4 regions of the Paenibacillus sp. FSL K6-1122 genome follow, and region 3 is predicted to be linked to each of the others. Evidence: a T-box and tRNA genes for the amino acid it is inferred to sense, from the RefSeq annotation. Region 3 holds a T-box; the other regions hold tRNA genes.
What was found. The T-box of region 3 lies ahead of leuS (leucine--tRNA ligase). A T-box ahead of a tRNA ligase gene usually reads a tRNA of that ligase, here a tRNA-Leu.

Region 1: it encodes a tRNA-Leu, which carries the amino acid that the T-box ahead of leuS (leucine--tRNA ligase) is inferred to sense. The anticodon was not compared.
Region 2: it encodes a tRNA-Leu, which carries the amino acid that the T-box ahead of leuS (leucine--tRNA ligase) is inferred to sense. The anticodon was not compared.
Region 4: it encodes a tRNA-Leu, which carries the amino acid that the T-box ahead of leuS (leucine--tRNA ligase) is inferred to sense. The anticodon was not compared.

Annotation. Positions count from the first base shown of each region.
Region 1 covers NZ_CP150272.1:2,298,635-2,305,871, reverse strand. Annotated here, with positions in the region: gene NSQ20_RS10290 (helix-turn-helix transcriptional regulator) at 361-957, shown strand; gene NSQ20_RS10285 (sn-glycerol-1-phosphate dehydrogenase) at 1,180-2,334, opposite strand; gene NSQ20_RS10280 (hypothetical protein) at 2,493-2,678, shown strand; tRNA gene NSQ20_RS10275 (tRNA-Leu) at 2,785-2,868, opposite strand; gene NSQ20_RS10270 (Gfo/Idh/MocA family oxidoreductase) at 3,095-4,087, shown strand; gene NSQ20_RS10265 (helix-turn-helix domain-containing protein) at 4,311-4,673, shown strand; gene NSQ20_RS10260 (sensor domain-containing diguanylate cyclase) at 4,736-6,355, opposite strand; gene NSQ20_RS10255 (fused MFS/spermidine synthase) at 6,520-7,237, opposite strand, start outside.
Region 2 covers NZ_CP150272.1:2,386,368-2,393,604, forward strand. Annotated here, with positions in the region: gene NSQ20_RS10710 (hypothetical protein) at 106-324, shown strand; gene NSQ20_RS10715 (carboxymuconolactone decarboxylase family protein) at 466-795, shown strand; gene NSQ20_RS10720 (C40 family peptidase) at 869-1,333, opposite strand; cyclic di-AMP (ydaO/yuaA leader) riboswitch at 1,339-1,470, opposite strand; gene pelA (pectate lyase) at 1,889-2,851, shown strand; tRNA gene NSQ20_RS10730 (tRNA-Leu) at 3,028-3,111, shown strand; gene NSQ20_RS10735 (carbohydrate-binding protein) at 3,257-4,942, opposite strand; gene NSQ20_RS10740 (divergent polysaccharide deacetylase family protein) at 5,358-6,197, shown strand; gene NSQ20_RS10745 (N-acetylmuramoyl-L-alanine amidase) at 6,172-6,918, opposite strand; gene NSQ20_RS10750 (YqzE family protein) at 7,114-7,237, shown strand, end outside.
Region 3 covers NZ_CP150272.1:5,074,711-5,081,947, reverse strand. Annotated here, with positions in the region: gene NSQ20_RS22865 (class I SAM-dependent methyltransferase) at 1-286, shown strand, start outside; gene NSQ20_RS22860 (aminoglycoside phosphotransferase family protein) at 508-1,464, shown strand; T-box leader at 1,577-1,846, shown strand; gene leuS (leucine--tRNA ligase) at 1,925-4,369, shown strand; gene comER (late competence protein ComER) at 4,350-5,195, opposite strand; gene NSQ20_RS22845 (helix-hairpin-helix domain-containing protein) at 5,381-6,016, shown strand; gene NSQ20_RS22840 (cytidine/deoxycytidylate deaminase family protein) at 6,056-6,574, shown strand; gene NSQ20_RS22835 (ComEC/Rec2 family competence protein) at 6,677-7,237, shown strand, end outside.
Region 4 covers NZ_CP150272.1:1,670,447-1,677,683, reverse strand. Annotated here, with positions in the region: gene NSQ20_RS07345 (organic hydroperoxide resistance protein) at 198-617, opposite strand; gene NSQ20_RS07340 (Nramp family divalent metal transporter) at 1,018-2,313, shown strand; gene NSQ20_RS07335 (HAD family hydrolase) at 2,455-3,138, opposite strand; gene NSQ20_RS07330 (hypothetical protein) at 3,266-3,664, opposite strand; cyclic di-AMP (ydaO/yuaA leader) riboswitch at 3,780-3,955, opposite strand; gene NSQ20_RS07325 (glutathione peroxidase) at 4,327-4,806, shown strand; tRNA gene NSQ20_RS07320 (tRNA-Leu) at 4,953-5,035, opposite strand; gene NSQ20_RS07315 (urease accessory UreF family protein) at 5,480-6,181, shown strand; gene NSQ20_RS07310 (hypothetical protein) at 6,448-6,651, shown strand; gene NSQ20_RS07305 (hypothetical protein) at 6,679-7,237, shown strand, end outside.

The DNA of each region.
Region 1 (7,237 bases), 2.8 Mb from region 3:
GATTTATCATTTCAGATTTGTGCACATCCTCTTCGCAACAGGGGAACGAAAATCACATGCTTTTGGGGAATTCAGGGAAATAAACCGCATCATATCAACAAAAAACAGATAAAAGTTCTTTAGACCTAGTAATAAGTAATTAGAACTATATTATTTTTATTCCTGTCCAATTTCTCCCCTCATTTTTAGTGAAACATTGTAATCTAGGAATATACTAGGATGTGAATTGCGCATGGTCTAGTTCGTAGTTCCCTCTTTATCGTGGATTGACGCATTGACGCATTTGTAACCGGTAATCCCGGCACTTGAAAGTACCCCGTTGTTTATTGTAGTATTTGGTTAAAAAAAATCGGAGGAAATATGCCTAATCAACCAGAACAACATTCCATCCAGGCGTGGTCTCTGATCAACCGTAAATACTTGGGAAAAGGCGTCCGTGTTAAACGATTCCGAAAACCGACACGCTGTCAAATCCGCAATCGTGTTCTTCTTGCCGTGCTGATGGCCAATGATATCAAGTTGTCCCAGCTCGCTGAAGACCTTTCCATCTCTTCACGTAGTGTCAGTGCGTGGGTATATGAAGGACGGATACCCGGCAGTACCAATTTGGACAAGACTTGCCAATTACTCGGCTACCCGCGTCATATTCTCTTCAATGAAGAAGTTGTACGTAATAGCCCTGTCATATGTCAACCCGAGTCATCTCGCTTCATGAAGCGTACGGTGACCCGTTCTCCGGTTAGTAACCGTATTTTGACAGGCTTGTGTATGGTCCATGATCTGTCGGTGACAGATGTCAGCCACTGGATCGGGGTTCATCCCGGCACTTTCCGCAAATGGCTGCATCAGGGAACACTGCCTTCTGCTGCATTTCAGGAACAAGCGGAGCAATTTTTCCGTATCCCGAAAACTATTTTGTTCGCAGATGTCATCTTGAAAGATCGTCGCAACAACTAAATAAGCGAACAGCCAAAAGGCTCTGATCTCCCCATAGGGAGGCCAGAGCCTTTTTTAAAATAAATGCATGCCTTCTCTCTCGGACTTGAAGCACTGTTCTGGCTATTCCAGCATAAATGTCAGATAACCTACCCTTTTTCGTCTTTTGCTCCCAAGGAGAGCCATCACAGCCTGCTACAAGCGAAGTTAATGCATTTCATCATGATCATTCTCTCTAAAAGGTCATCCTAATCTCGTGTTTAACACTTCATTGATATATCTCAATCCGGTATATCGAGGACGAAGCGTATGCGCTGTGTTGAATGCATGTTCCACCATCGCCGGGGTTACACCGAGTTGCTCAGTAGTCACAGGGCCACCTACTTGTTCCAACCATGCGATGAGCTGAGAAGCCTCCGGCAATTGGTCATATATCCCAAACACCGGTTCACCCGATGTCTGTGCAAGTTCTTTATATTTCACTGTAAGTAATGCACATGCTACGCCAACTTTGGCACCATGCAGAACCGGTCTTTCTCCCGCTTGCATCAGATCCATCTCCAAAATATGGGACAGATGATGCTCACCTCCAGATGCCGGACGAGAATGGTCAATGATCAGCATGGAGATACCGGAAACAATTAAGGCGTCCATTAATACAGCTACTCCCTCTGCTCGCCCCTCCGCAATCGCTTGTACATGATCTATGCAGGTATGCAGCGCTTCTTCTGTCATCGAATAAGCAACCGGACAGAACGGTTCCCCGCCCAGATCACGAGAAACAATCCAGTCTGCAAGGGAAGTATATTTGCCAAGCATATCTCCGAATCCGGCAGCTGTCATCACTTGGGGAGCTTGCTCCAGGATATTCATATCGGCAAAAATGGCTTCAGGCGGAACAGCCTGAAATGTCTGTTTGATTCCGCTTACAATTAAGGGTGCACCAGCAGAGGTAAAGCCATCTACTGAAGCCGCTGTCGGTATCGACAGAAAGGGCTTATTCATTTTGGAACAAACAAATCTCACCAGATCATGAATGGTACCTGAACCCACCGCAATTACAGCCTGACTTTCGAGTCTCACACCCAACATAACCTGCACAATAGCTGCTTCATCCGCAATGATATCCCCCGTGCGATTCTCCGGAAGAGCGATCTCATCCACATGCATTCCCGCTTCGCGAATACTACTCAGCACATCAGATCCGGCGGCCCGAAACGTATGTCGATCATAAACAACCGTCACCTGACGATATCCTTGCTCAGACAAATAACCCGGTAACCTCTGAATGGCCCCAGCTTCCAGATGTATCAGCATATCCACCACTCGGTGTTGATGACCGCAAGCACACTGCTGTGCTTCCTCATTCCATGCTGCAATTCGTTCGTTCATATTCATTCGCTCTTACCCTCCCATATGAGATATCATGCATAATTAACGGGTTAAAACCACAAGATAAAAAAGGAAATAAAATGTGATGATTTTCCTGATCACACTTTACTGCCTGTATCCAATATTTGCAAATCCATATCTCACATTTCCAAGTAGGTGAAGCAATGAAATTAACGAAAGAATTAGGAATTTCGCTCGGATTTCTCGCTGGAACCACTTTTGGCAGCGGTATCGCTTTTTTGTTTCGTCTCCAGTCGGTTGAAGTGGTTGCCAGTGTAACGCTATTTGGTATTGCAGGAGCCATTGCTGGGATCATCACGGCAGTCATTCTGCGCCAGCGGCAACATTAGCATTAGCATGCTGGTAGCAAAATGTAGGCTTCACACGAATGATCCACAAAATAAAAAAAGGTTCGTGAATTGCCCTAGAGCAACTCACGAACCTTTTTTTGTTAGATGCGGTCGAGAGGACTCGAACCTCCACGGGGGTTAGCCCACACGGACCTGAACCGTGCGCGTCTGCCAATTCCGCCACGACCGCATAATATGTATCTCCTCATCCATCGATGAAAAGCGTTCCGGTGAAACAATTCCTTGTTTTACCGTAATTCAGAGTATACATGCTCCAAAATAAAAATGCAACTTCTTTTTTTACTCATTCAAGAATAGGACATATGTCCTTTTTTCTCAACTTCAAACACCCTATCGTAGCATTAATCAACAAATATACCATCCATAAGAATGCAAAAATGAAGGAGAGATCCACCTTGAAAACAACCCATCTGTGCTTTATCGGTGCAGGGTTTCATGCATCCACGAATATTTACCCTTCTGTTGTTGAAGCCGGAGCGCAGATCCAGGCCATTGCCACACGCAGTATGGAACGCTCTGAAGCAGCTCTGCTGCGATTTGGCAGCAACGGACAAGCGTATGATAACGCTCAGCTTATGTTACAGCAGGAAACTTGTGACGGTGTCGTTGTGGTCGCCCAGCCTGTAGATCAGACCGCTCTTGTTCTCGAATGCATTGGGGCTGGCAAGAATGTATACGTGGATAAGCCGCTCGGATGGAACGCAGCGGAAGCCGCCACTGTAGCAGAAGCTGCCGAGCAGGCTGGCGTCGTTGTCATGGTTGGTTTTATGAAACGTTATGCCCCCATATACATGAAGCTGAAGGAGATCATTGATAGTGGTTCGCTAGGTAATGTACGTTCATTCCAGATGAAATTCGCTGTAGACAGTACCCCATTTTGCAAGGATGAGGAACAGTTCATGAAGCTCGCTGCCATTCATATGGTCGATCTGATGCGTTACTTATTCGGAGAAGCAATACGAGTTACAGGCACAACCGTGAAGGACGGGGAACACATTAATCAAAGCATTTCCCTTGTATTTGAGAATAACGTAGTAGGCAGCGCTTATTTTACCGGCATGAGTGCTTGGTCACGGGAGAGTGAAAGTGTACTCGTCACCTTTGACAACGGATTTGCGTCAGCTGAAGAGATCAACACACTTACTGTTCATCAATCCCGAAGCTCGACCAGCCTTCCCTGGAAATCTCTCGAGGAGCAGGATACTGTATATACACCTTCCGGATCTCCCATGTCCGGAGCTTATCGTGACCTTTATCTACGCGGGTTTGTTGGTGAAATGGCGCACTTCATCGCGTGTTGCCAGAATCAGACTGTCCCACATTCCAGCGCCAGGGATAATATTGCAACAATGGCTCTATGTGACTCCATTCTATCGTCACTGAAGTAGCGTATATACGCTCATCATCATATTTTATACTTCCAGCGAAGAGCCTGAAACCGGGGCTCTTTTTTATATTATAGACATCAGCACATCTGCCTTCGCCTAGAATTAGGGTTTATAATCCGCATCATAAGTGATATGCTCTTTCATGAACTATACGTACGTTATGTAATATAACCACCCAAATAGATACTATAGAAAATCACCGGAAAGTGGAGGTGTACTTATAATGAAAAAGGACGCAACCAAGCTATGTCCCGCGCCATACGGCTGTTCCGTGGAAGTTACCCTCAGTGTGATCGGAGGCAAATGGAAAGGTGCCATTTTGTATCATTTATTCTCCGGTCCTTTGAGATTTAACGAGATCCGAAAATTGTTTCCTGACATCACCCAGCGTATGCTCACCCTGCAACTTCGAGAGTTGGAAAGCAGCGGAATTGTTCATCGTGAAATATACCCCCAGATCCCACCGAAAGTGGAGTATTCCCTCACACCATTTGGTGAAACGTTACGGCCGATTATCTTCAGCATGCGAGATTGGGGAGAAACGTATACAAATGAGGTTCTAGCCAGATCCTCACAAGAGGTATAGTACACAAAAGAAGCTGTCCCTGGTGTTTAGGGAACAGCTTCTTTACTTGCTTCTTTACTTGCTTATTTAATAACCGATTGGATCGTAACCGTACGGTTACGTCCCTCTTCCTTCGCTTGATACAGTGCATTATCCGCCAAGTGAAACAGTTCTGTGGATGTTGTGGAGTGCTTCGGATATTCAGCAATTCCAGCCGAGATGGTCACGGAACGATCTATAGGCAATACGCTTTCTTCGACCGTTATTCGGATACGTTCAGCAATCTCAAAAGCGACGTTAGACTCGGAATTTCTTAACAAGACTACAAATTCCTCTCCACCAAACCGGGCGCAGACATCTTCTGGTCGAACAGACAATTGAATGATATTGGCAATGTGTTTTAATACTTCATCCCCAGCATGATGCCCGAATGTATCATTAATGGACTTGAAGCGGTCGATATCCAGAACAATAATGGAGAATGGCGCCTCATCCTGAATCCATTCCTGAATGACTTCTTCGAAGGTTCTGCGATTGTTCATGCCTGTTAAAACATCTGTTCTGGCATCATAGACAAGCTGGTTTGTCTGTTTCCTAAAGTTCGCCAATGCGCCAACAACTGCTCTTGTTAGAAGGTCTGCCTCTCTATTCCAGTGAGGTTTCATCACAGGCAGTTCTACTTGTCCCTTATCGACCTGATTCACCAAATCAGCCAGCATAGCAAAAGGACTGGCCAGCTTGCGTGCAACCCGAACCACAATAAGGGTCAGGATCAGGAAAGGCACTGAAGTGTACAGCAACAACATACGGATATGATGATTCAACTGATCGTACACCGTTTGGGTTGGAGACACGATTACGACGCCCCAACCTGTTGATGGAACTTTGTAATAACCTGCAAGCGAATCCACACCTGCCAGGTTTTTGTATTGTTCTTTACCGTGCTTGTTTGCTAACAGCTTTTGCACCACTTCATTTTTACTGACATTTTCACCAATTCGGTTGGTGTTTGGGTGAAATAACAAAGTGCCCTTCTTATCCACAATAAAAAAGTAGGACCCGTTACTTGTCTTGAGCTGACTGCCAAAAGACAGACTCAATATATTATTTTCCTGTAAAAAGATATTTCCACCGATTGTTCCTTGATACTCCCCTGCCGAATCAAAGATCGGTTCACTGACAAATACAATTCTGCGTTTGGTTCTGGGTGTCTGGTACGCTTCGGAGATATACGAAGTCCTCAAGCTAACCGCTTCTTTTGCTGCATTGGAACTAACATGGTGACCTACGCTAGCCTGTGAGTAAGGTGAGGTAGACCTGACTACTCCCGCTTTATCTACCAAAGAAACGGAATTAAAAAAATTACTACTATTGCGAACCAAATCCAATGTGGAATTCAACTCTTTTGTATTGGAGTGATCCATATCCGGGAAATAATTGGCTGCATATTTCAAGCTCTCTTGCATGGAATAAAAAAGCGAATCCAGCGTTTGACTCATTTGCACAGCGCTTGCATAGTTTAAGGACAGGGTGTTATCAATGAGTGACTGTTTCTGAGATGTATAAGATGAGATGACCATGAGGGTCAATGTCATTATAACTGAAATAGTGACCAACCCGCCGAGTAAAGCCGTGAGGCTGATCTTCTTGATGTTTTTTATTTTTCTTCGTAATCTTCTAGATCTCTTGATCTGTGCAATCATCGTTTACTTCCCCCGGATTTTCATGAAAAAGCATATTCCTTCTATCTTATACGAAAGTTGTTAAGATCAAATAAAGAGACTGAGAAATCTTAACAATTACATCGTAAGATTGACGATTTAATGACATTTTACTTTCCCTGGAAGAATCACTGTTCAGGATCGCCCTAATCGACAATGATATATCCTTCTTCTGGCTCTTGTTCAACAAACCCTGCCATCTGACGAACCTGAAATTCGATCGGGTGATGACTACCCATTAAAATGCGATTCTGAACTTCATCCGCTGTTTCTGTAGGTAATGCGAATGCACGTGTATAGGCAAACTGTGCCTGAAGTGTCGTATAGATCGCATTGACAAGCCGATCGTTGCCCGCACGCCCAAACACATTAAGGATGACAGCTCCGTCCGAGTCCAGCTTGTCCTTGACCATCGCAAAAAAATCACTGGATATAAACTGCTCGGGTGTACCCGTTGCCGTAAAGGCATCAATAATAATATAATCATATGACGCAGCAGGTTCCTGGCTCAATAATTCACGACCATCCCCAATGAGCACAGGGCTTCCCTCATAACCAAAAAAGGTTTGGCTCAACTCCACGACCTCCGCGTCAAGCTCAGCCACTTTTACCTGACGATCAGACAAGTAGGTTGGCAATGTGCCAATACCATGTCCCACCACAAATACGGTATCAAACTCAGGATCATTCCGTTCCATTAGATGCACCATCGCTCTCGGATACTCCAACACCATCCGGTTAGGCTCATCCAGATCCATGGCTCCCTGCACAGCTGCATTGGAGAATTCTAATACACGAAACTGGCCCTTCTCTCCATAAAGCTTTTTGGTATCATATACCGTCAGCTCATGCTGTTCACTTTTA
Region 2 (7,237 bases), 2.7 Mb from region 3:
ATAATTTCGAATGACATGACAGTCCAATACAGTCACGTGAGACCTAAATGACTTTTCATTTAGGTCTCTTTTTGTAAATAAATTTGAAATATAGGAGCCATGAAGATGATTAGTGATACAGAATTGGACGCCCTGCGTCTGTCAGGTGAGAAAGTTAGAGTCGTACGGGACGAGCTGGAATCGAACGACGTGAAAGGGATTGTGGTTGCCTGGGATGGCGAGCAGGTACTTATCCGTCGTCAGAATCGACGTGTCGTTAAGCTGGACCGAGGTTACAGCTATCAGCTGTTCAGCGAGCCGCGCCAGAGTCCACTTAGTGAGTAACAGCTGATAATTATGGCAGGGCCATGAGCTTTAAATGTTTGGAATTACCATGATTTCTTGGCATAATTGGCTCACTCGGGAGAGAAGATAGGTACAGTGAGGAAGATCTGTAACTATAGCCGAGAGGGTGTGCTACAAGCCATGACATTGATGAATGATAAAGTTCATGCCTACAAGGATCAGATTGGAGCATTAAGCGATGTGCTGCCAGGTGTGGTGAAGTCGTATCATGAGTTTACCGGAGAATGTTTCCAACCTGGTGTGATTGATGCGAAGACAAAACAGCTAATTGCGCTTGGCATTGGATTATTCGCCAACAATGAGGTATGTACCTTCTACCATGTAGAAGAAGCCCGTGCTAAGGGCGCAACAGATCAGGAGATTATGGAGACCGTAGCCGTGGCTGGAGCTGTTGGTGGAGGACATGCCCTGTCTCAGGGTGCGATGCGAGTGCAGAAGGCGCTGCATTAGTAAGCAATGCAACATACATTTTTAAGTGCAAAAAAGGCATCCGGTTAATAACCGATGCCTTTTTGTATGTGAATCACATTTTACCTAACATTTTATCATACATAAACTGTCCAGTTACCCGACGTGCTGTTACATAACGATCATTGAAGTATGGATTCGATAACTTCGTGATGCTTACACCTTTACTGCTGGAGGCATGAGCGAATTGTCCGCCGCCGATATATACACCTGTATGTGAAATGCCTTTGCCTGTTGTATTAAAGAACACCAGATCACCTGTTCGAACATTGCTCTTGGATACGGGAGTACCTGCTTTGGCTTGCTGCTGCGAAGTACGTGGTAATTCAATGCTGTATTTGTTGAAAAGATATCTCATAAAACCAGAACAGTCGAAGCCGGCTACAGTAGTGCCACCCCATTTGTAAGGAATACCTGTCATGTTGTTCACTACGGAGTTGATACTGCTTGCCTCTGTGCTTGTTGCCCCGGATGTAAATAATACAGCTGCTCCAAAAATGGAGATAATCAGTTTTTTCAAAATCAATGTTCTCCCTTCGATGCCTACGGAGTTAGCTAAGGGTTCGGTAGAAGGTTCCCTATATTTCCTATGTATAAGAATAATTCACCCAAATTGGTTCCCCCGTTTTCAAACATGAAACTCGGCAATGAATAATTAAGTTTTTGTAACTATTTGAAACTATATTGCATAAATGCGTAATTGTCAAACCCATTTAAAACCCTTCGTAATACCTCAATGTTAGCGGAATTAAGGTTTTTATATGAAAGAAGGGATCAAGTTTGGGTATCATTCATGACAAAAACGTCATTATTGGTTCGTTTAAGACGAATTTGGATAAATAAATAGGTTTGTCATGAGTTAAAAGAACTATCCCGTTATGTAGAATTAGAGAGATTATATTCATTAAGTTGCATATATTGACAAAAATCGATTTTTTGCATATTATCTGATTATACAATCCACATATTGGATGAAAATTGATTTTATTATGCGATAAATACAAATAAAGGAGGTTTGGGGCGTATATCATACGTAAAGTAGAAGTGGAAGATTTATAAAAACGAACATAGGAGAGTGTTACATTTGAAAGCGAAGAAAATAATTACTTTTGTCCTGGCATGTACGATGGTGTTCTCAGTAGTTGGAATGGCAGTTCTCCCTGTAGGGACGGTATCTGCTGCAGATGCGTCGGGTACTACAGCGAGTATTTCTGATATTTTGAAGAACCAGCTACCGGATGGAGGTTGGAGAAAAGATTATAAACAGACAAGTGGAGAGTGGGCAAAGTCCACGATAGACAACAAGGCTACATACTCAGAAATTAGAAGATTGGCGAAGGAATTTAAAAAGACGAATGATCCGCGTTACTCCACAGCTGCAATCAAAGGAATTAACTTTTTGATCAACATGCAGTATTCAAACGGCGGGTGGCCACAAGTTTACCAAAGCTCCGGATACCACAAGCACATCACTTACAATGATGATGCCATGATTAATGTAATGATCATGCTGGATGAAGTAGCGGCACGCAAAGGTGATTTCTCATTTATCGACAGTACACTTGCTAACCGCAGTAAAAATTCAGTTGCCAAAGGTGTGGAGGCGATTCTGAATACACAGGTCGTTTCAGGTGGTAAGCTGACAGCATGGGGACAACAACATGATTCCAGCTCTCTTAAACCAGCGAGCGCAAGAATCTACGAAGTGCCATCGCTGACAGCTGGAGAGAGTGTAACGATTGTTAAATTTCTGAAAACCAGACCTGCTAACGCTAAAATTACCGCATCCATTAAAGGAGCGGAGGCTTGGTTTAACAAAGTGAAAATTACGGGTTACAAGTATGAAAGAGCTAATGGAGATAGTAAAATTATCGCTGATTCCAAAGCTGCACCAATTTGGGCACGCTTCTATGAGATCGGAACGGATAAACCAATCTTTATTGGTCGTGACGGGGTAGTTAAATACAAATTAAGTGATATTGATAAAGAAAGAAGAGGCGGTTATGCATGGTATGGCAACTGGCCTTCCAAGCTGTAATTTGTAGTATGCTTCCGTATTAATGAACCAAACTATTAGCAACAGTTAAAGGTAAGGCCCGAATCGACATGGACGTCTGATTCGGGCTTTATTGTTATTATTTTCAGTGTTGACATGATAGATTACGCATGATATATTATTTCTTGTCGCCGATATGGATGACGAAGATACAATATGCGGTCGTGGCGGAATTGGCAGACGCGCACGGTTCAGGTCCGTGTGGGCTAACCCCCGTGGAGGTTCGAGTCCTCTCGACCGCATCTAATAAAAAGACTCCTTAAGCTAACGCTTAAGGAGTCTTTTTTTGCATTTTTTGATATAACACTAACTTTAGTGATGAGTATTCAAGAGGTTAGTGCTTAGCTGCACGTACAGCAAATGTCTTCCATCAGCCATACGGAACGTTTATTGTGCTGCGGTAACATTAACGCTGTCAATATTCGGTCCTTCCGATCCGGTGGTAACCACTTTCAATGTATTGGTCCCCGTGTTCATGGGGACCTGTATTGTTTTTTCAACCCAAGTGGACCAGCTTCCCGTAGCGGGAAAGGGCTCGTTGCTGATGACTTTGGTTCCGTTCACAAAAATGTCGAGGTTCCGAGTGCCGCTTTCCAGCGCATAACGAAACTTTACGTTTTTGGTACCTGTTGTCGTGTTATTAATGCCGTTCCATTGAATGGCTGAACCAGTCATCGCATTGAAGTTAACATACCCGGAGCCAGTGTAACCGGGGTAGATTGTTTCAATGGCAGCTTCCGTAAGTGACGTTCCGGTCTCGGCTTCATACGTCGTGCCACTGCCTGTATTCCCGCCGCTATTTCCGCCAGTAACGTTGGCAACAAACGTTGTTACGCTCTGAGGCGGGAGCTGTGCCGTGAAGGCTCCATTGGATACGTTAAGCGAGGTTCCGCTTGCCAGGTTTCGACTGCTGTCCGTAATCCATGAGGACACAGTAGAGGCATTACCATTTTGCAGAACGAATTTTTGGCTTGTGGCTGAAGTTCCACGGTTAATTGCCACGACGACGACTTTGTTATCACCTTTATAGGCTGAGACAAATGTGTTCGTATCCGGATTTTTCGTTGCATCGACTCGCAGGTAGCCTGGACGCACGAATTTAGAGAAATGAGCCATATTATACCCGCGTTTGCTTATGGTACCGTCCTCTTTCATCGGACCATACTGTCTGCGGATGTACCACCACACGTAGGCCTGGAAATCACCTTCTACCATGGCATTGTGCATGTGATAGGAAACGTCTAATGCTTCAGGCCAGCGGTCTGCTGAGTTGTTGTCACTGTTTGGAACATACACTTCAGTCATCCACAGTTCTTTACCGGCTCCTTTTTGCTTAAAGAGAGGGTAGGCAAAATTCGAAATCTGGGTTCCATACGTATGTGCTCCCAGAATGTCCATGTTGGCAAGTGCCTGCGGATCATTCAGGATTGGGTCGGATATGTTCTTTAAGTACTGGAAGGATTCAGGCGCCATGACTTTGGTACCTTGGATGGACCCGGCATTTTCTTTCATGAATCGAAGGATCTCTTGTGGAGTCCACCAAGTCCAGTCATGAGCATAATCCGGTTCGTTTTGTACAGAAATGGCATACAGATCTACGCCGTTATTTTTCATGTAGGTTACAAAGTCGTTCAGATGTTGCGCATATGCGGTATATTTGTCGTATTTCAGACGTTTGGCATTTGTGTCCCCATTGCGGTTGAATGTTTCAACCATGCTGCTTGGAGGATTCCATGGGGATGCAAATACAATAGCACCCTTTTCGATAGCCCGTTTGGCTGTGGCAACTTCACGATACCAGTTATTGGAATCTGGATCAACGTAGATCCTGAGAATGGAGAAGCCTAATTGATTCTGGTCATTACCAAAAGCAGTTTCACGTTGAGCGGGAGTCAGATCACCAATCCAGGCAGGAAGGTTAATGCCCCCAAAGCCCTTGATCAGCTGTTTTTCCGAGGACAAATTAATGTTGGCATCGCTGGCTGCTGACACATTTGTCGGGGTTAACATCAAAGGCAGGGCTGTTAAACAGGCCAAAAGAACATTAATCGTCTTTTTTAGTTTGAATTTCACTACTTTCATCCTCCTCGATAATAGTAAGTTACATAGAGAAACCGCAACCAGGAATAACAAACAAGAATAGCGGATTGTCTGGCATTTATTTTATGTAAACCCTTTCAAAACCTCCTTCCATAAATCATAGGATAGAATTGAAGCATAGAACCTCTTTCATTTGTTGATTCTACTAAAAAATTCCTAAACTGAAAACCTGACAAATTACAGTATTTTTTCTAATTAATCTCTATTTTCTAACTATTCAATGACAGTTCTTGTCTGAATGCAAAAGGGAAAACTGGAATGATGGGGGATTCGCTTGAGATAGAGGTCTTCAATGGGCGGGGGTATGATCATTAAGGAAGGCTTTGGCTTACATATTCCTCCCTTCATTATCAAACAATGAGATCACAGAAGTTACGGGGAGGGAATCATGATGAAGGTACAGAGAAAGAATTATCGATTCATTGCAGGTATCATGGCATTATTGATTGTGTTTTACGCAGGCATATCGGCAGGAGGGCCTACAGCGGCAGCTTCAGAGTCCACATCGAATCACAAACGGTTAGCGATTATCATCGATGATGTTGGTAATGACATGAAGGGTACGGCAGAGATCCTGGCGATGCCAGTCAAACTGACGGTAGCGGTTATGCCTTTTTTACCAACAACGAAGAAAGATGCGATGGCTGCACATGAAAAGGGAATGGATGTGATTGTGCACATGCCCATGGAACCCAAGAAAGGACGACCTGAATGGCTGGGCCCGGGTGCAATCACATCCAATCTAACAGATGAAGAAGTCCGCTCACGCGTGGAGAAAGCGATTGATGATGTGCCCCACGCCATTGGCATGAACAATCATATGGGTTCCAAAATTACTTCGGACAAACGCATCATGTCCATTGTGCTCGATGTATGCAAGGAGCGGGGTCTCTTCTTTGTAGACAGTCGTACGAACTTTCGCTCCGTGGTGGGGGAACTGGCCATATCCAAAAACATGCCACCTGTAGGTAATGACATTTTCCTGGATGATCAAAACTCCAAGCAACACATTCGCAAGCAACTGGATCTGGCTGCTCAGCGTGCGATCGACAAGGATATCTGTGTTGTCATTGGTCATGTCGGTCATTCGGGGATGAACACATCCGCAGTAATTCGTGAATCCGTCTCCCGTCTGCAAAATCAGGTCCAATTTGTAGGGATTGGTGATCTGGTTCGAGATGTGTGGCAATGGCAGTCTGCTCCTACACTACCGACAGATAATAAATAATGCCATTGGCAATGGACTGGGCGATTCGTTTTTGCTCAGCGGGGTCATTCATTCTGGCTCGATCTGCCGCATTGCTCAAAAATCCGGTTTCGACGATGACGGCAGGTTGCTTCACGTAATTCAATATATAAAAGGGCTTGCCCCATACAACCCCGTGCTCCGTTTCGTACAACTTGTTCATGGCATCCTGAATGGATTGGGCCAGCAAATAACTCCTGCCTTCTTTCTGGTGCAGTACCACCGGGCCGTGTGCTGTCGATCGGGGACTCCAGTTCGCATGAATGCTGACCACGATATCTGTACTTACTTCTTCGCTAAGGCTTTTACGTTGAGCAAGATCTCTGGTATGACGGGAGCGGCTGTTCAGCCAGCGGTTCTCATCACTAAGTGCATAATCACCAAGTCGATTGATGATAACGGCATAACCTTTGCTGCGAAGCAGGAGATAGACCTTTTGGCTAATGGCCAGGTTGATATCTTTTTCCAGCACACCTTGGGCTGACGTACCACCGTCAATACCCCCATGGCCTACGTCGAGCAGGATAACGGGTGCTGCAAAGGCATGATGACTTGAGCGATAAGCATCTCCATCGGTCACTGGTAGCATGGATGGACTGTTCTGGGACGGGGCTGCTTTTCCATGCGCGACATGGTGGGGCAGGATGGGAAGACAATGGAAGCTAATGAGCAAGGCCACCGAAGCGGTCAGTAGCTTATACATGGGAATACACACTCCTTCATGAAATAGGTACCGGATGCAGATTAAAGACTGTATGGATACCTTTGGCATTAGACTGTGCATTTTGAGGGTTTTCATACTCCTTTCAATAAAAAAATGTTTAACCATTGCACATCCTGCACACAATAGAACTATCGTAAGCTCCGTGAAAGTGCAGGAGCGAAGGAGGCAGAGGTTATGGCCAAAAGTGATGAGTTGGTAAAATACATTACGCAACGTGTAGTACATTATATCGATACGCCGAAGGATGAGCGGAAAGGTCGCACCAAAAGGAAAGAGCCGTGGGCGATGAAGTGGTTTG
Region 3 (7,237 bases):
TTTTGTACTGGATGAGCGCTCCGTATCTTATATTTGGACTTGTGATCTGGACCAGGATCGCTGTGAGATCGAACATCATCTCAGTATTTTTTCGCGTGTGGATGATGGTAGCAAGGATATGTACCAGCGGTTTGAAGAAGTTCATGTCCAGCGTGCATATAACCCGGACTGGATGAAGCTTGAATTGTCCAAGGCAGGTTTTAGAGACGTGAAGGTATATGCGGATTTTGAATGGAAAGAGGCCGGAGACAGCGCACAGCGCTTGTTCTACGTGGCTGTGAAGTAAGAGCGAATAATGAGAACTGTCCTTATGGTGCATAAGGGCAGTTTTTTGTTTGATTTTTTATGGAGAATGAATAGCAATAGTCTTAAATAGGATAAAGGAATGCAAGAAAAGACATAATCACGTGACAAAAAGTATTGCCAGTTAAAGTAAAGGAGGCGATAATAGTCGGATAGAAAGCGTTTTCTGAAAAGATAAATCAATTGTCAATGTGAGGTGTAAAAATGGAAAGTACATATAAAACAAGACTTTCGTCAGAACAGTTGAATGCCATAATAGAGCAGCATTTCTCTGCAAGTATACAGGACTACAAGGAAATGGTGGATGGCTGGGCCAATCATGCATATCTCATTACACTGAGTGACGCACAGCGAGTGGTACTCAAAATTGCACCATCAGCTTCGACAAATCTGATGCGCTGTGAACAGGATCTCATGATTGCCGAAGTTGAGGCACTACGCCTCATTACGGAGCTACAGGATGTTCCCGTACCCCAAGTGTTGGCTTATGATGATTCGTTAACTATGGCTTCAGCGCGTTATTTTATCATGGAGTACATGTCTGGAGCGCCCTATAATCAGGTCAAGGATCAATATTCTGCGGAAGAGCAGGAGGCCATTGAACACCAGCTCGGTCGGTACAATCGTCGAATTAATGAAATCAAGGGCGAGCAGTTTGGATATTTCTCGGAGCAAAAACAGCGATATTCCACATGGAAAGATGCATTTATGAATCTGATGGATGACATTCTTACCGACGGGGAAGAAGCCGGGATTACATTTTCGATCGATTACCCTGAATTGAGACGCCTGATTGAAGAAAAATCGGATGTGCTGGACGATGTCAAAGAACCTGTGCTTATCAGTTGGGATCTGTGGGATGGCAATGTACTAGTGGACGCGGGTCGCATCACAGCGATTATTGATTTTGAACGTTCACTGTGGGCAGATCCTCTGATGGAGCATTATTTCAGTCATTTTAACTATACGCCTGGTTTTGTGAAAGGGTATGGGTATGCGATTACGACTGAAAGTGAGCTGAAAAGAAGAAGTCTCTATGACTTGTACTTTGATCTGGTGCTGCGCATTGAGTGCGCTTATCGTCAATATGATAATCAGGAACATGTGAATTGGACCATTCATAATCTGGAGGAAGGCATTGAGCGTTTTCGGTTATCCTGAACAGCAACGAGTATTATTGAACGGTACGAACCGTGTGACTTAAAAGGGTGATTATAACGTGTAATATTGACTTTGTGCTTGCTTTTTTATATAATGGTCCCGATATTGTATACATATTTCGATGATAAGGATCAGTAGTAATTCCTGTACATAACAGAGAGCCGGCGGTTGGTGCAAGCCGGTTGACAGTGATTTGCGAACTCGCCTTGGAGAAATGCGGTGATTACACCATTCTGTTTAACCTGCTTGTATAAAGCTTGGGTTCAGGAATGGAAATCCGCATCGGTTAACCGCCGTTACAGGTCCAAAGGGAGTGGATGACGAAGCACGTTCGTCCGCTAACTAGGGTGGTACCACGGGAATTCAACCTCTCGTCCCTAGCGCTGCAAACGCTACGGGATGCTGAGGTTTTTTTGTTGCAATTAAAGCTAAAGTGAATAACCTGAAGGAGGAACAATAGATGAGTGAGAATAACCAGCCGAAACACGGCTATCAGCCACAAGTCATGGAAAAAAGTTGGCAGCAATATTGGGATGCAAATAAAACGTTTAAAACGGGTGAGGACCCTGCTAAACCGAAATTTTATGCACTGGATATGTTCCCTTATCCATCCGGTTCAGGTCTGCACGTAGGTCACCCGGAAGGATATACGGCAACGGATATCGTTTCCCGTTACAAACGTATGCGCGGTTACAACGTATTACACCCAATGGGTTGGGATGCTTTTGGTCTGCCTGCTGAGCAGCATGCACTGGATACAGGTGAACATCCACGGGATATTACATTCCGTAATATTGACAATTTCCGTCGCCAGATCAAATCGCTTGGTTTCTCCTATGACTGGGATCGTGAGATCAGCACAACGGACCCTGAATACTATAAATGGACGCAATGGATCTTTATTCAGCTGTACAACAAAGGTCTGGCTTATGTGGATGAAGTTGCAGTTAACTGGTGTGAAGCCCTTGGAACGGTACTTGCTAATGAAGAGGTTATTGATGGCAAGAGTGAACGCGGAGGACATCCGGTTGTACGCAAACCGATGCGTCAATGGGTTCTGAGAATTACCGAGTATGCAGAGCGTCTGTTGGAAGACCTGGAAGAGCTGGATTGGTCTGAAAGCATCAAGGATATGCAGCGCAACTGGATCGGTAAATCGACAGGTGCAGAAGTTGTATTTGCCATTGAAGGTCGCGAGGAAGTCATCAAGGTGTTCACTACCCGTGCGGACACATTGTTCGGTGCGAGCTTTGCAGTACTTGCTCCAGAACATGAACTGGTAGAAGCAATTACAACCGATGACCAACGTGAAGCTATTCAGGCTTATCAGGAGCAGGCTTCTCGTAAGAGTGATCTGGAACGTACAGATTTGGCCAAAGACAAAACAGGTGTATTCACTGGAGCTTATGCAATCAACCCTGTTAATGGTGCAAAACTGCCGATCTGGATTGCTGATTACGTTCTTGCTGGTTACGGTACAGGTGCGGTTATGGCAGTTCCGGGTCATGATGCACGTGACTGGGAATTTGCGAAACAGTTTGGTCTGGATATCATCGAAGTTATTCAAGGTGGAGACGTTACACAAGAGGCGTATTCGGGTGATGGCGCGCATGTGAATTCCGATTTCTTGAACGGACTGAATAATGAAGAAGCGGTTGCCAAGATGATTGCTTGGCTGGAAGAGAATGGTAAAGGACAAGGGAAAGTAACCTATCGACTGCGCGATTGGCTGTTCAGCCGTCAGCGTTACTGGGGTGAGCCAATCCCGATTCTGCATCTGGAAGACGGAACGATGAAGACAGTACCTGAGGATCAACTTCCACTGCTGCTGCCTGATATCGACCAGATCAAACCTTCGGGTACAGGAGAATCACCACTGGCGAATGTTACGGAGTGGGTGAATACGGTAGATCCGGAAACGGGAATGAAGGCACGTCGCGAGACCAATACCATGCCACAATGGGCGGGTAGCTGCTGGTATTACCTGCGCTTTATCGATCCGCGCAATGACAAGGAACTGATCTCCAAGGAGAAACAGCAGCAGTGGCTGCCAGTTGATCTGTACATTGGCGGAGCAGAGCACGCCGTACTTCACTTGCTGTACGCTCGTTTCTGGCACAAAGTGCTGTATGATCTGGGTGTTGTGGAGACCAAAGAGCCTTTCCACAAACTGGTCAACCAAGGTATGATCCTGGGTACCAATAATGAGAAAATGAGTAAATCTCGTGGTAATGTCATTAACCCGGATGAAATCGTGAATGAATTCGGTGCAGATACATTGCGTCTGTACGAGATGTTCATGGGACCATTGGAAGCGACAAAACCGTGGAATGCAAACGGGGTTGAAGGCATGCACCGCTTCCTGTCACGTGTATGGCGTCTCTTCATTAACGAAGACACAGGAGGCATCAATGACAAGATTACGGTGGACGGTGGAACGGATGAGTTCAAACGGACTGCTCACAAAACGATCAAAAAAGTTACGGAAGATCTGGAACATCTGCGCTTCAACACATCCATCAGCCAGCTGATGATTTTCATCAACGATGCATACAAAGCGGACACACTGCCTCGTGAAGCGATGGAGAAATTTGTGCAGCTGTTGTCACCACTGGCACCACATATGGCAGAGGAACTGTGGAGCCGTTTGGGTCATGAAGGTGGAATCTCTTACGTGGCTTGGCCTGAATATGATGAGTCCATGACAGTGGATGCGGAAGTAGAAATCGTTGTTCAGGTAAATGGTAAAATTGTAACTCGTGCTACAATCGCGAAGGATCTGGATGCACAGGGTATGCAGGACTTTACGATGGAGCTGGCACCTGTTAAGCAGGCGCTGGAAGGCAAGACCATTCGTAAGGTCATTGCCGTTCCAGGCAAACTCGTTAATATTGTTGCCGGTTAATCTCACCGGCTCGGAATAGTTCATCCAGCTTTAACAAATCTTCATCATATTTGTCATGTGTCGTGTGGATCAGGTTGTCGAAAACGCCGTCAAGACTAACCTTCAGCAGTGCGAGTGCCTGAGCGGTAATACCGCCAGGTACAGCGACACGAGCCTGAAGCTCTTGCGGGGTGTATCCTCCTTCGGTGAGCAGCTTGCCTGTTCCCAGGAGCATTTCGCCAGCCAGAGCGCAGGCATCTGCCCTTTTGATGCCTGTCAGCTTCACTGCACTTTCGATCCACTGTTCCAAAAAGAACGATATGAATGCAGGTCCGCAGCTGGAGAAGTCGGATGTGATTCGTGTACAGGCTTCATCCACTTGGTACGGCCTGCCTATATGACTGAGCAGACTTTCCAACACAGCGCGGTCTTCACTGGTCATTCGTTCGCCATGTATGCAGAGGGATGCTCCACTGCCGACTTGGTGTGTGACGCTGGGAATTACCTTGGAGACTTTGCAAGGAAGTGAAGATTCCAGATGTCGCAGCTGCACGGGACTGGTGATCGAGACAATTATATGATTGGGATTCACGACAGGCAGGATGTCGTCAATAACATGTTTGAATTCAAGCGGCTTCACGCACAGGAAGATGATGTTGCTTCGGATCACCGTTTCCCGATTGCTCTGGGATTCATGCAGACCGGGGTAACGGAGGGATAACTGACGTACTTTGGACGGGGTTCGATTGCTGGCCGCGATCTGCCGGGGCTCAAGTGCACCCGATTGGATCAGGGCATAGATTAGCAGGCTGCCCATGCTGCCGGTTCCGATAAATCCAACCTTCATTGTTTCAGGCCTCCTTTCATGCTTTACGGTACTGGCGCAGTTCATTCCCTCTATTCTATGCGTGAGGACCTGTTTCACATGACATGAAAAATGCACAACTTGTTTCATCAGGAAAGTTCAACGGTTCGGAAGCACCGCCCGTGTTCGAAATGAATGATTTTGAATTCAGGGAGAGGTGTGGAAGAATGAGATGGAACAAAGGGATGACCATTGCTGCTGCGGTGGTTGGAAGTATACTTATATTATGGTCGGGCAAAAGTGAACAACCACCTAGTGGCTGGGAACCCTTGCAGCTCGGCACCGAGAAGCCGACGATAGAGCAGGAACTCCCTGCTGTACAGTCGGCTACTTCGGTTCAGGGCAATACAGGAGCATCTTCGGGAGCGGATGCAAGTGGGATGCAGACTGGGAATGAGGCAAAGGCAGAAGAGTCTAAAGAGCTTGCGAGGGTTGGGGTTGAAGGTGATTCAGTTGTTCAAACTACAAGTCAGACGAATGATAATCCATCGAACACCTCGACTTCGATTGAACCAGTTACACAGGGGACGAATTCTGATCCTTCGGTTACCTCCGAGACGGCATCAAGCAATAATCCACCTGTAGTTCGTGAGGAATCTGGCGACAATGGCAAGATTGATGTGAATACCGCTCCTGTCTCTAAGCTTATCGAGCTTCCCGGAATTGGGGAGAAGAAAGCTCAAGCTATTGTGGACTATCGGAATGCACATGGTCCTTTTGCAAAAGTCAGTGATCTGACAAAGGTCAAAGGAATCGGGATGAAGATGATGGAGAAGATGGCGCCGTATGTGCAGATCCGGTAAAATTAAAATATAAATTGTATTAAGCGGGAGGAAAGCAGCATGAGTACAGAGGTACGCAAGGACTGGGATACGTATTTTATGGACATCGCGTATATGGTTTCCACCCGTTCCCGCTGTTCGCGTCGTCATGTGGGTGCCGTTCTTGTTCAGGGAAAGAAACTGCTGGGAACAGCCTATAATGGTGCACCCACCGGCGTCCCGGATTGTTCTGAAGCAGGTTGCATGATATCGGAAGAGTATGAGTTGGTCGTGACCGATGGGCAAGAAGAAATGGTGAAAAAGCAACGATGCATTCGCACAATTCATGCGGAGCAAAATTTACTTTTATTCACAGATCGAATCGACCGCGAAGGCTCGTCCGTGTATGTGACCGACGAACCGTGCTGGACATGTGCCAATATGCTGGCGAATAGCGGGATTACAGAAATCGTGTTTCATCGTTCTTATCCTAAAGATACCGGCAAGGTTACCAATATGATGGAACAGAAGGGCATAACGTTCCGCAGGCTGGAGAATTACCAGCCCCCGCGGGAAACGATGATGACCGTGAGCAATTAATGTAAATATGATCGAATACGTGAGGGAGAACCTCCGGCAAGCCTGAATTGGCTTTCCGGGGGTTTTTCTGCGTTCAACGGGTGAAATGAAGGAGGGGTAGAGATGAAAGGCAGACCATTATTAAGTTTTACGATTTGTTGGTTGTGCGGGAGCGGGATAGCATGCGCGTTAACAGGCTGGACGTTAATCTGGGGGTTAATTGGAGCTCTGGCATGTCTGCCACTTTTGCTTCGTTTTATGGATGTGCGTGGATGGTCTGTTTTATTTTTACTCGCTGCCTTTATTGGAGGTGCTGCACATTGGGAGTGGAATGACGTAAGCAATCATAGCAGTCTGCCGGAGACCATGCATATGGCTACTCACGAGTTGGACGGATGGTCAGCTGAAATTCAGGGTGAGCTGGTGTCAGATGTACGTATTGATGGAGATCGGGCTGACTTTAAGATACAGATGTCTTCAATATTGCCAACATTGGATTCGTTAGCAGATACAGATCTTGTAGCATCATCTGCGTTCAAAATAGATGAACAATTGATGGTACAAGTCAGACTGTTGGAGGAAGAAGAACAACAGGTAGCAGCTGGCTGGAAGAGGGGCGATTTGATTACGCTTAATGGTTCTTATGTCCTTCCTGGTGAAGCCAGGAACTTTGGCGGGTTTGAT
Region 4 (7,237 bases), 3.4 Mb from region 3:
TTATGGAATGTGTAGCATGAAGTGAGAGTGCAATTATGTAAAATAGTACGCGATCTGGCATCTAATCTCCTGCATCATGTCCTTATATGATAATCAACACAAAACCCTGCCGATTGCCAGCAGGGCTTTGTAGTCGAACATCAGGTATCTGGGATAACCTGCTCTATATGTTCCCTTTACTTACCAGGAGTCAAATCTTAAACTACGTTTAATACAACATCAATGTTGCCGCGTGTTGCTTTGGAATATGGACAGAAATCATGCGCCTTGCGGGCCAGTTCTTCTGCTTGACTGTGATCTACACCAGGCATGCTAACGTCCAGACGAACAGACAGCTGAAAACCGTCATCCGCAGGGTCTTTACCAATGGATACGTTACTTGTAACGACCACATCCTCCAATTTCACACCTGCTTTGCGTGCTACATTGGCAAGGGCACTTTCATAACATGCTCCATATCCAGCGGCAAAAAGTTGCTCAGGGTTAGTACCTTCACCACCGGAGCCACCAAGCTCTTTTGGCATTTTCAGATCATGCTTAAGCACGCCATCCGAAGAAGTCACCGAACCTGTACGTCCACCTTTAACTGTCGCTACTGCTGTATATAAAGCTTCCATTCAGAATCTCTCCCTTATCCATATAGTTTTTTACTGCCTTCCTTTCAATTTAAACTTCTGGCTCATTTTGAAACGCAATTTTGTATCTTTATCAGCTTTTACAACTTTATTATTTTCATGCATTTCAATGCCATGGCTGTATTTTCCCTAAGGTTGGGTAATATACGAAGGGGCATATTCAAGCTACAACCGAAATTTTGTGCTGATACATAAAAGTTGCACTAGACAAAAATAATTGAAGGAGTACAATGTAACAATAAACATAAAAATTTAGATATATCATGAGCGGTTTGTACCGCATCAATATCTCCAAATCAATAATTCAAAGTCAGGTGATTATCGTATGAGTAAAAAAAATCCGTTCAACGCTCCTTCAAGAGAATCATTATCTACTGCGGGCATGGCCCCTTCCCTTGGAGAAGCACATAGTTCCATGAAAGTTCCGCAGAATGCTGCATGGTGGAAGAAATTCCTCGCCTTTGTAGGCCCAGGATACCTCGTTGCCGTAGGTTACATGGACCCGGGGAACTGGGCAACAGATATCGCAGGCGGCTCGCAGTTCGGGTATACCTTGTTATCCGTTATCCTGTTATCGAACCTGATGGCCGTTGTCCTTCAGTCGCTGGCTGGCAAGCTCGGTATCGTCACTGGACGGGATCTGGCTCAAGCCTGTCGTGAACGATTCAGCATGCCTGTTGTTATGATGTTATGGATTCTGTGTGAGCTTGCCATTGCAGCTACCGATCTGGCTGAAGTCATTGGTTCTGCCATCGCATTAAAACTGTTATTTAACATCCCCATGTTATACGGCGTTATCATCACCGCAGTTGATGTACTCCTGATTCTTGTTCTGCAAAACAAAGGCTTCCGCGCTTTGGAAACTCTCGTCATTGTGCTGATGGCAACAATTGCCCTCTGCTTCGGGATTGATCTGTTTCTGGCAAAACCGGATATGGGCGGTGTTCTCCATGGTTTTGTACCAAATGTTGAGATCCTGCAAAACCCGGCTATGCTCTATATTGCCATTGGTATTATCGGAGCAACCGTGATGCCGCATAATCTGTACCTGCATTCTTCCATTGTGCAGACCCGTCAGATCGAACAGACACCACAGGGCAAAAAAGAAGCCATTCGGTACTCGACCATGGATTCTACGATTGCGCTGACACTGGCCCTGTTCATCAATGCAGCCATCCTGATTGTATCTGCCGCTGTATTTCACAGTGCTGGTATGACGCAGGTTGCTGAGATCGCTGATGCCTATCATCTGCTGACACCTCTATTGGGTACTACGGTCGCAAGTATCCTGTTCGGTGTGGCGCTGTTAGCATCAGGTCAGAACTCTACCCTTACAGGTACACTCGCTGGGCAGATCGTTATGGAAGGTTTCCTGAACATTCGAATTCCGGCTTGGCTACGCAGACTGGTCACACGTCTGATCGCCATCATCCCCGCGGTAATTGTGACAGCCATTGCAGGAGAACATGGCACAGAAGAACTACTCATTTTGAGCCAGGTCGTCCTGTCGCTTCAATTGCCGTTTGCTGTAATTCCCCTGGTGATGTTCACGAGTGATAAAAAAAGCATGGGTGCATTCGCCAACAAATTGTGGCTCAAAATCATCTCATGGGTCATTGCCGCGATTATCGTTGTGCTGAATGTATATCTGATCATTCAGACGATTCGGTTATTCTAATCTCATTTTAATTGGCTAAATACTAAAAAGGCTGATCAACTCCGGTATTTTATACCCAGTTGATCAGCCTTTATTGTTGCAATACAGCAACATGTTTCCTTTTATAGTAAAACTCAAACTCCAATAAACAACCATCTGCATCTAATCCTGATTTGGTATCAATAACGGCAAGAGTTGATCCAATGAATCAACGGTCCAATCCGCACGTTTGTCATCCGATAGTTCTGGCTGGAATCTTCCGTAACCCTGCATAATTCGAATCGTACGCATGCCCAGCTTCCGAGCAGGTATAATGTCGTTATCGATCCGATCGCCGATCATGACGGCTTCCTCCGGTTCACAACCGGCCTGCTTCAAGGCCACAGCGTATAACTCAGGGTCTGGCTTAGACACTCCTTCTTCAGCCGAACATGCCAGAACATCAACATACTTCCGCAAGCCATAGCTTTCCAGTCTCTCTTCCGTTCCAGGACTCTGATTGGCAATAATGCCAATGCGATAATGCCGTGACAACTGCTGAAGAACGGAATCCGCTGAAGGAAAAGGACGTTCAAGATCTTTTTGAAACTTCAGCTTGTCCTGAATCTGTTTCTGATGCCCCTCGTCTTCAACGAATGTGCGAATCGCCACTCTCATAGGCCATTGCTCATATTTTCGGTAACAACTCGCGAACAGTTCGCGTACCGCCTCAATTGTCACCGGATACCCCAAAGCACAAGCTTCACGGACAAACTGTCCGATAATATCATCAACCGGCTCCCATTCATCCACCAGCGTATCTCCAACATCAAAAAACAACCATTTCAATCCACCTACATCCGGCACGCCAATTCCTCCTTGTAAGCATAAAAAAGAAGACTCACCATCCTGCATGAGTCTCCTCAAACTTCCGTTTATCGATACATTCAATTATAACAGGCACCTTACACCTGAGCAATCACAAGCTATGGCATTAACCATTGAGGAGAAAGCCAACTTCCCCATTGAGCGAATATACAATCCGGTCTGCGCCCATGCCCCGATAGATGCCCTTAGGATGACTCTGCTCCGTAATGACGCACAGGGATTTCGATGTCCATGAACGGCAGATCTGTAAATAACGACAGGTCAGATTCAGGCTGTTCTCGAAAATAAACACGTTGCCTACGCTGCCCTGCGGCAAAAACCATTTTTGAGCTGCAGCCGTATTCATGCGAATGACATGTTCTACTCCGATTCTACGGAGTCTTCGCTCTTCCCCTGCACTGTTGGTTAGAACGGCAAACGGCATTTTTTTGTACATCAGCAATTTGATAAATTTACGTCCTGCTTCATTTGGAGCAGTCACTAAGATCATCTCAGTATCCATCATTCGTTCCTCCCTTGGCGTGAAAAGACAACAAAAAAGAAGCGTGGGGGACCAAGGCCTCCCGAACGCTTCTTAAATAACCCATGGCGAAAACACCATGAACCAGCGTACGGCTTGTTGCCTCTCCCTTTAACGCTTACGAGGTTAGCTGACGGATTCGGGCGCGAGAGTCGCCCTATTTCCGGCTGTCACCGGAAAATTCACCCCATGAATGCCCACTGTCCTGGACAGCGCATTCCGTTGGTTCCCCCGTTTCCCATTCATTAATGAATGGAAACTCAGCGATTAAAATATCGTTCGTATATCTTAAGGTAAGATCGAGCGATATTATCGTTTGTTTCGTTTTTCAAGTACAATTTAGTTTAAATTGAAATTACGTTATGAATCATACACCCGTGCCATGTCGGTGTAAAGTCCGCCCAGATCACCAAATCGGCAGATTTTTGCCAATTCCTATCCATAATAACGCTTACAACAAAGTTATACTCTATCTATCTCTTCAAGGCTATCTAATTCTCACTCTGGCGTAAATCACTTCGCAATTCATTCACGTATTCTGCACAACTTGCCTGTTTTGATTCTTTTAACACCATATTAGTTTTGCAATATTTAATTGCAACCAATATAATAGAAGATATAAGAGTAAATAAATGGAGGCGATTTAGATGACAGTCTACGATTACAAAGTGAATACCCTTCGCGGTCAAGAAGTTGAAATGTCCGACTACCGTGACAAAGTGCTCCTGATTGTGAATACGGCAAGCTCATGCGGCCTTACCCCTCAATTCAAAGGTCTGCAAGAATTGCAAGACAAATTTCAAGATGCTCCATTTGAAGTTCTTGGTTTCCCAAGCAACCAGTTTGCACAGGAAAAAGGATCTTCCGACGATATTGCCGAGTTCTGTCAGATGAATTATGGCGTGAGCTTCCCCATGTTTGAGAAAATTGATGTGAACGGTTCAAGCGCTCACCCTCTTTTCCAACACCTTAGCACAGAAGCTCCTGGCCTGCTCGGCTCCAAAGCAATCAAATGGAATTTCACCAAATTCCTGGTGAATCAGAACGGACAGGTCATTAAACGTTATGCTCCCAAAACAACACCGGACAAGATTGAAGAAGATATCAAGAATTTGCTGCAAAAATAATACACAGGCCACCCGTAGCCGGTAGGTAGAGCAACATTCCTCCGGTAATGGATGGCCTTTTTTCAACCCAGATGTCATACTGTTCGAAAAAGACAAAAAAAGCAGCTTCCCATTAATGGAAAGCTGCTTTTTAATCGTTCATATGATGCGGTCGAGAGGACTCGAACCTCCACGGGCATACGCCCACTACCCCCTCAAGATAGCGTGTCTGCCATTCCACCACGACCGCATGTCGTAAATAATCGGCAACAGAATTGATTATACCGGGTTCAGAACTAAAAGTAAAGTATTTTTTAATACTTCTTTTTCAGCTAGGCATTTTCATCAAAAATCGCATAATCTCGTCATCATTACCCATGAACTGCATATGATTAGATTTGATCCCCTCTCTTTAGGTAAGAGCCGATCTTGTTGGTTCATTTATATATAGTCCTTCCTTATATATAGTCCTCCCTGCACTTCGCAAAATAAATAACACAATAAGTTATATAAAATAACACAAATATTAAATCCCAGATTTAATCCATTAAATTTCACGGATACCATTGACAAAAAGCGGACATTCATGGGATGATAACTATCATATAATTCGGATTTCTAAACACAAAGCAAACAAAAAGGAACATAAATGTCACTTTAAGTTACATTAAACGAACACAGGAGGCGAATGATTGTGAACCGTGGGAATAAGCTGCTCGATTATGTCAAACTGCTTGATTCCTCTATTCAGGTTGGAGGGTTCACCCATTCCTTCGGCATGGATATCCATATCAGGGAGGGTACCATTCGTAATGCTGAAGATCTCGAATCATTCATGCGTTGTCAGTTGCATCCGAGCATCGTTCGTCTTGAAGGTATGGCTATCAAAGGCATCTATACCGCAACAGATCACAAGGATACATGGCGGATAGCTCTGATCGACAAGCTCGTCCATGTTCAGCGAACCCCTGGAGATCTCAGAGAACAAGCTGCCGCCATGGGTAAACGATTGATCAGACTCGCACGCGCTCTGCACCCCTGGATTGAATTCAGCCAGCTCGAACAGATCTTTGCCAAATATGATTCGGTTGGCTGCCTCTCCACTGTTCACGCCTGGATTAACCACCACCTCGACATCCCGGTCGAGGAGGCGGTCCTTGGTTACCTGCATTCAGCCATGAATGCCTGCATAACCGAAGCCTCCAAAGTCATTCCCCTGAACAACGATACAACCAAGGATCTGATGGTCCGCCTGGCCACAGATCTGGAGAATGAATGGAAGACCGTCAGCGCCTCGGCTGCGGATGGACTGGCACAGCCAACCTCGATGTCCATGAAATCGTTTTTCCCCAGTTTCCATATGCTCGGAGCTGGACTTCATGCCTACAGGGCCTAATCCTCTTCCTCCTCATACCTGCTCCCCTTCATTCAAACAAACTAAAAAACACGCGGCAACCTCCTTGCCGACGTGTTTTTTGTCATTTTATTTGTTTTATTTACGTATTTACGCCATTTATAATCACAAAATACACTTTTTTCCGTCTTTTTTAATTGTTAGATGACGAATTTACGTATATAATGAAACATACAGCTCGCATTTCTATATATTCTACATGAAGAAAGAGCGGCTGAATACTACATTCTAACCAGGGGTGAACCCTTTTGAACAAGAAAAAACCAGTTACTCCGTTCGGATGGGCCATCAAACGACGGCTAACCGAACTTCAAGTGGACCAGAAGACCTTTTGTGAACAGCATGGCATCCCACCCTATCGTTTATCCAATCTTATTCACGGCACACGCAAAGCAACCCGATTCAGACACCTGGTCGCTGATATTTTGGATATTCCAGATGAACTGAGATAAGATTTCTGCCAAAGGAGGGTCTCATCCATGAGACATGTTACATCCGATCTGGAGAGGCTGTCGTTCCAGTCCATACGTCACCAGCTCATCATTGTTGATGACAATTGGATTATCCAAAGTTGTAACCGTGCCTGGCAACAGGGACTTGGTCAATGCTCACCAAACCCGGATATACACAGTAGTCATAGACACTACCTGCACCTGACGGAAGCCTGGGCAAAACGAGGCAAGAACGCTAACATGGCACTTGTCGCACAGAATTTGAAAGAACGCGGAATACCCTTTAATCGAAATCATACATATGACATCTGCGTGTATACTGTATACAACGAAAAGAGGTGGTTTCGTGTAGAACTCACCCCTCTATCTTATTCAAATTCAATTCTGGATACCGATCTCGCTTTAATTGCACACATGGATATTACCGAACAAAGAAAGACAGAACACCAATTGAAGAAAGCATTGTCTGAAGTGCGCACATTGCGCGGACTGCTGCCTATTTGCGCTGTCTGCAAACAAATCAAGGACGAAGAGGAACACTGGAACTCCGTTGAGAGTTATCTGGAGAAGCATACCCACGCCGAAT